2 regions of the Paenibacillus sp. lzh-N1 genome follow, and region 1 is predicted to be linked to the other one. Evidence: riboswitches for the same ligand, from Rfam matches in the RefSeq annotation. Region 1 holds a riboswitch; the other holds the start of a gene.

What was found. A riboswitch is a leader RNA that binds a small molecule or an ion and turns the genes downstream of it on or off. The one in region 1 is predicted to bind cobalamin.
Region 2: it holds a riboswitch for cobalamin, as region 1 does, so the genes downstream of both, C0638_RS08575 (ABC transporter substrate-binding protein) here and cobJ (precorrin-3B C(17)-methyltransferase) in region 1, are expected to answer to the same signal.

Annotation. Positions count from the first base shown of each region.
Region 1 is NZ_CP025696.1:2,112,372-2,115,792, forward strand. Features, by position in the region: gene C0638_RS09560 (uroporphyrinogen-III synthase) at 1-152, shown strand, start outside; gene C0638_RS09565 (LOG family protein) at 351-905, shown strand; cobalamin riboswitch at 963-1,148, shown strand; gene cobJ (precorrin-3B C(17)-methyltransferase) at 1,457-3,265, shown strand; gene C0638_RS09580 (sirohydrochlorin chelatase) at 3,358-3,421, shown strand, end outside.
Region 2 is NZ_CP025696.1:1,886,528-1,889,948, forward strand. Features, by position in the region: gene C0638_RS08570 (nucleobase:cation symporter-2 family protein) at 1-837, shown strand, start outside; cobalamin riboswitch at 1,571-1,774, shown strand; gene C0638_RS08575 (ABC transporter substrate-binding protein) at 1,994-3,421, shown strand, end outside.

The DNA.
Region 1 (3,421 bases):
CACAATCCATTTTGGAAGAAGGGATTGAACGAATCGTGTATCCAACTGAAGAGCGCATGGGTGCGATGATGGTGGAGCTGGGCAAATATTTTGAACATAGTGATTCGGTGCATGGCTGTGGTCTGAAGAGCGTGAACGGTCATTTGAAATGAGCTAGAAATGATAATGCAGTAAGCTAAAATGAACTTATATTTACTAATACAGCGTAAAATAGAGATAAGGGCCTACGAGGTCTTTATCTTTTTTTGTTGGACATGCATCGACAAAGTTTTTTGTTATAGCGAAAATATTTATCTAATATAATGAATAAGTTTCGATGCATGATATTGAGGACAGGAGCTGAGACGTTTATGAATTCTATTTGTGTATTTGCAGGGTCCAGACCTGGACATTCATCGGTATATGTTGAGGCGGCAGGCAAGCTGGGTGAAGCTATGGCTCGCCAGCATATCCGTCTAATTTATGGTGGCTCCAGCAGGGGGCTGATGGGTAAAGTAGCGGATGAACTGCTGGCGGGTGACGGTCAGGTCACCGGCATTATGCCCACCCTGTTATTCGATGCAGAGATCATTCATCAGGGAGTTACCGAGTTTATTGAGGTAGCAAGCATGCATGAACGTAAAGCGGCGATGAGTGAGATGGCTGATGCGTTTATAGCCCTTCCGGGTGGGTTGGGAACCTTTGAGGAGCTGTTCGAGGTATTGTGCTGGGCGCAAATTGGCATACATCGCAAGCCCATTGGGCTGCTGAATGTGAATGGATATTTTGACCCGTTGATAGAAATGGTACGTCATAGCGTGCAGGAAGGGTTTACCGGAGCTGATCATCCAGCACTACTGAGTATCTCTGCGGACCCGGATGAATTGCTGCATATGCTGAAAAATAAGGCAGAGAACTTGAAATAAAGCTTTTTTCGTGCTTGCACAACTGATTGAGGCAAGGTTATGATAAGACCCATAATCAAATAGCGGACAGACAAGGTGCCTTTGCGGTTGAGCAAAGGGTAACAGGGAATCGGGTGCAAGTCCCGAGCGGTCCCGCCACTGTAAGGAAGAGGATTCTTTTAAATGGTCACTCGTACAAAACGGGGAAGACGAAAGAATCCGTTGATGCCAAGCCAGGAGACCTACCTTGATCTGTATGCACCGTTAACCTTCGCGGAGAGGATGGGTGTACGAAATCAGGAAATCAGGCACACGTTGCTTTTTCCATGTTGGTTAGAGGTTTGCGTGGATATGAACGTGCAGCAGCGTTTGAAGCGTAAACAAAACAGATGGAAAACAACGGCAGATTGGAGGAAGACAAGACTGTCCTCTTACGCTGTTTCGTCTGATGAGAGAGATACGTACATAGGAACCCCATCCGGGCAGGATGGGGTTTTTTCGAGTTACAGGATGCCACAAATTATTGAAATAGATAGTATAGCTGCCCTGAAAAGGATGATAGGAGGAGCACGATGAGCCCATTAGGAAAATTGCTGGTGATTGGATTTGGACCAGGAGATATGGAACATATCACAAAACGTGCGTTGGATGCGCTGGCCGAAAGTGAGGTCATTATCGGCTACAATACCTACGTTGATTTGATCCGTCCGTTGTTGAACGGACAGGAGATTGTACGCACAGGGATGACAGAGGAAGTGAGCCGTGCGCAGGAGGCGGTTCGCCAAGCAGAGATGGGCAAGAAGGTAGCCGTCATTTCCAGTGGAGATGCTGGGGTCTATGGCATGGCAGGTCTGGTGTACGAAGTGCTGATGCAAAAAGGCTGGCGTCGCGAGGACGGGGTTGAGGTGGAGGTTGTGCCGGGGATCTCGGCTATTCAATCCTGTGCTTCGTTGTTGGGAGCGCCAGTTATGCATGATGCTTGCACGATCAGTCTGAGTGACCATCTGACCCCGTGGGAAACAATCGTGAAGCGTGTAGAAGCTGCGGCTTCGGCTGATTTTGTGATTGCATTATACAACCCGCGTAGTGGTCGGCGTACCCGCCAGATTGTGGAGACGCAGTCCATTTTGCTTCGTTACCGTGATCCGCAGACTCCGGTTGGGCTGGTGAAGAGTGCTTATCGTGAACGTCAGCAGGTTATTGTGACGACGCTGGAAGATATGCTGAACCATGATATCGGGATGCTGACGACCGTAATCATCGGCAATTCCTCGACGACAGTGTATGACGGCTTAATCGTGACTCCGCGCGGCTATCAGCGTAAATACACGCTGGACGCGACCGAACAGGTGCTTAAACCGCATCAGCGGCTTCGCACGGAAGCGGAGCCGTGGTCGCTGGGCGCGCAAGAGGATCGCGCGCTAGATGCACCGCAGGGAGGCGGAGCTCTGACTGCGCCTACCGGGCCTTCCGCGAGCGGTGCTGCGGTTGCCACGCAGGCACGCCCGCAAGCGATGGCTGCTGTACAGGTGCCGCCTGCGAAGCAAACCGGGGCGACCCCAGCATCGCTGGCAGCAGAGGCGCTCGGTCGTCTTGCTGTTGGCGGCAAGCTGCCAGGCGAAGCCAACGCTCGCTGGAGCGGGCAAGCGCCTACCGCCCAGAGCGCCGTTGGAACGGCAGCAGGGGCCGGAGCAGGAGCTGCGGCTGCGAAGGCGTCAGGCGGCTTTGGCAAGCCTGCGCTGTTTGAGGTGGGGGTTTCCCCTGGCGTGGGAAACAAGAAGTTCACTGCTCGGCAGATGGCACTGCTCGCCGAGGTAGCGGGTGATGATGGCGAGCTGGAATACACGCCAGATCATCAGATCGTGCTGCGCGTGCCGTGCCTAGACCCTGAGGAACTGGTCGGTCGGCTGCGGGATGAACGATTCATTGTCATGCCGCTCGGCGATGTGTTTAAGGTCAAGGCGTGCGACTTCTGCAATATGGAGAAAGATGACGCTGTGCCTGTGGCTGAGCACCTACAGGTTGTACTCGGCGGATTACAGGCACCCAAGGAAACGAGCATTGCTTTGAACGGATGCGGCATGGCCTGCTATGGAGCGGTGCTGGAGGATATCGGAATTGTCTACCGCAAGGGAGGATATGATCTTTTCCTCGGCGGCAAAAAATTTGGCCGTAATGCTCATGCCGCTCAGCCCGTAGCGGAAGGAATTCCGGGTGATCAGATTACGGACATCGTGGAGAATATTATCGCTGAATACAAGGAAAAAGGGCATCCGAACGAGCGTTTTCATAAGTTTTTCAAACGTGTAGGCATCGTTGCGGGTTTCCGGCATGAAGATGCACCGGCAACAGTAGAAGTGAACGCGGTTTGTGGTGATTAATAGGTTGGTAGGCTTGATGAACCGGATACAAGCATATATATAAAATAGGGCGTATGTAGACTATCCCTATAAATGAGGAGGAACAAACAGCAGTGGATGCAATATTGTTGGTTGGACATGGAAGTCGGGACCCAGAGGGTAATCAGGAACTGCTGG
Region 2 (3,421 bases), 230 kb from region 1:
AATTTGCTGCTGGCACTGGTTACACTACTGGTTATTCTGCTTGTCAATCGAGTAGCTAAGGGCTTTTTACGCTCGATTTCCGTACTTATTGGTCTGTTCGCAGGTACTGTAGTCGCCTATGCGATGGGAATGGTGCACTTTGCTCCCGTAGCGGATGCTTCATGGGTGAGTATTGCGCAGCCGTTTTATTTTGGTAAGCCAGAATTCAGCATTATGGCGGTATGCACGATGATTATCGTCAATATTGTCAGCATGGTCGAGTCTACGGGGGTTTATCTGGCAGTAGGTAAAGCGATTGATCAGAAGGTGGAACAAAAGCAAATCGTCAATGGACTTCGTTCGGAGGGACTTGCGATTATGCTGGGCGGTATATTTAATGCGTTCCCTTACACAGCCTTCTCGCAAAATGTGGGTCTGATCTCGCTAACTCGCGTCAAATCGCGTAACGTTATTTTTGCTGCGGGCGGTATCATGGTCGTTCTCGGTTTGCTGCCTAAGCTGGCTGCCTTGACGACAGTGATTCCTAACGCTGTGCTGGGCGGGGCAATGATCGTCATGTTTGGCTCGGTTGCTGCATCAGGCATGTCTATTTTGTCAGAAGTAGATCTGCGGAAGGAAAGCAATCTGCTGATCGCAGCATGCAGTATTGCTGTAGGCCTAGGCTCAGCTGTTCTGCCGCAAATGTTTGACCAACTGCCTAGCTTTGCCAAAATGCTGCTGCAAAATGGTATTGTATCGGGCTCGATTACGGCAATTGTCTTGAACATCGTTTTGGCAAGAAAACAAGCTGAATCGGTCAAAGGCGTAAATGTCTCGGAGGTTCCACAGAAGGTTTGATGAATAGGAAATAGATAAAAACAGCCGGAAAGAGGACGTAGCCTCTTTTCCGGCTGTTTGGCATGGGGTTACCAAGAGCAGGTTATTTATTAAGCAACATGAAGTTATTGATAACCCCCCTCTTGTATGAAAATGGAGGATTGAGAACCTACTAGAAAAGTTTGCTAGAGTAGTAGGAAGAGGAATGGTATAATCTAAACTATGGATTTTGAATAGTGGTGGATGTTTTCGGACCATGGCGCAGCTTCCCGAAAGGGGGTGAAGCCGATGGTCACACTTGTGTCGTGCTACGATGTGTTGCGTTGGATGGTTACGTTACTAAGCCTGGTGTTTAGTATTCGTAAACTTTATCGCTGGCTGCGTCGGAAATTTCGGAACAAGCGAAAACCCACCGCTTGATTAGGTTAGGCGCCTAACGGTGGGTTTAGCTAAGCATTTAGCGCGCCGTGGTGATCCACAGCCTTTCAAATCCTAGGAGTCTTTGCCGTTGGCGCGGCGAAGGCTCTTTTTAGTATACGGATACGGTGGATATCTCTATACCTAATTTTAGCACGTGAATTGCGTGCATGCAATGAATAGTCACAGCCTTGATTCTCATCGTATCATTCAAATTTAAAATATTACGCTGCATTTGTTGACAAGCCAGTAGCAACAAAATAAGATAATCCTAATTCGTAATAAAAAGGAATAAAGGAAGAAAACAGGTGTGAGCCGGACAACTCTATATACGAGGTTTTGTTGAGACGATGTAGATAGTTGTTGAGCGTGTTCACTTAAAAGGGAAGTTCGGTAGATTCCGACACGGACCCGCCACTGTATACAGGCATCAGCAGGGTACTGCTGGAGCTTTCAGAATAGCCACTGGAACTGTGAGGAACCGGGAAGGCCTGAAAGATAAGCCTGGAGTCAGGAGACCTGCCTGTTTTGACATCACTGTCAGACCCACGGGATGCTGGGGAGGTGGTTAGGCGTGCTGCATACGGAATGTCTGAAACCGATCTGATCCCTTCTATGTTTTTGGAGTTGGCTTTGAGGTGAGTTTTGACATTTTATAATGAAAGCATTTCTGACTGCTGGTCAAGTGGTTGGGAATGCTTTTTTCGCGTTTTGCGTTAGGTTTATACGATATTTTACAAGATAGAGGAGGACATGTGGGATGATAGGCAATCGTAATAGGCGTTCATGGTTCATATGTACAGGATTGCTGCTGCTGATGGCAGTTATGGCTTCGGGATGCGGCACAGCCACGAAGACGGAGGATAGCTCAGGCAAGGGTGAGAATACGCCTGCACAACAGACTCCAGCAGGTAAAAAGCTGGTGATGGCGTATACGTGGAAACCGTCAGGCGTCGATCCGCATGGAGACAATAGCTGGGATGTGATGCGTTCCGGTGCCGGTGAGACACTCATTCGTTTGAATGAAAAGTTGGAGCCTGTGGCTTGGCTAGCCAAGGAATGGAAGCACGACAGTCCTAACGTGTGGACGTTCAGCTTGCAGGATAAGGTCACTTTTCATGATGGAAAGAGTATGGATGCAGCAAGTGTAAAAGCATCTTTGCTGCGCTCTATCGAGAAAAGTCACCTGGCGAAGGATTTACTGGATGTGAAGTCCATTGATGTAAATGGCCCGCTGACGCTGAAAATCACGACAAACCAGCCGAATGCAGCGCTGGCATCCAATCTGGCTGATCCGTCAACAATCGTGCTGGATGTGGCATCCATGAAAGATGAGCAGAGCTACCCTGCAATGACAGGTGCTTTTAAAATCAAAGCCTTTAACAAGGATCAATCCTTGGTCGTAGAGCGTTATGACGGATATTGGGGCGAAAAGGCACGACTGGCTGAAGCAACGATGAAATTCATTACGGACGGTAATTCGCGCCTGATGGCGTTGCAATCCGGTGAGGTGGATGTAGCGACGGATATTCCGGTAGATAACGCAGAGGTATTAAAAAAGAACGACAAGCTACAAGTGCTGTCGGCTCCGTCCTTGCGTACCCATATGATTGTGTACAACATGGAATCGTCTGTGTTCAAGGATGCGACCAACCGTAAGGTGGTAGACAGTCTGATTCCGCGCGCATCCATTGTGAGCGCCGTCATGAGGGGCTACGGTACGGAAGCAAGCAGCCCGTTTCCGAGTATCCTTCCCTTCGGTAAGATTGAGCGCAAAGCATTGAACGGAACGGCAGAGCAGTTGTTGACGAAGGATGGCTGGCAAAAGGATGCCCAAGGCACATGGTCCAAGCAGGGCAAGCCATTCGAGGTTACGCTGCTGACCTTCCCTCAGCGTCCGGAGCTATCCGTCATGGCTGAGGTTATTCAGAGCCAGTTGCTGAATGAGGGAATCCAGGTCAAAATTCGCAAGGTGGAAAATATCGACGAGGCGTTGACCAAAAACGATTGGGATTTTGCTATGTACAGCATGCTCACGGCCCATACAGGGGAACCGCAGTATTTTATGGACATGTTCTACTCCTCTACAAGTGAAGCTAATGTAAGCCGTTATGCTTCCAAACCGCTGGAGAATATTCTTCACAGCCTGAAGTTGGCAAAGGATACCACACAGCGTAATGCAGTAACA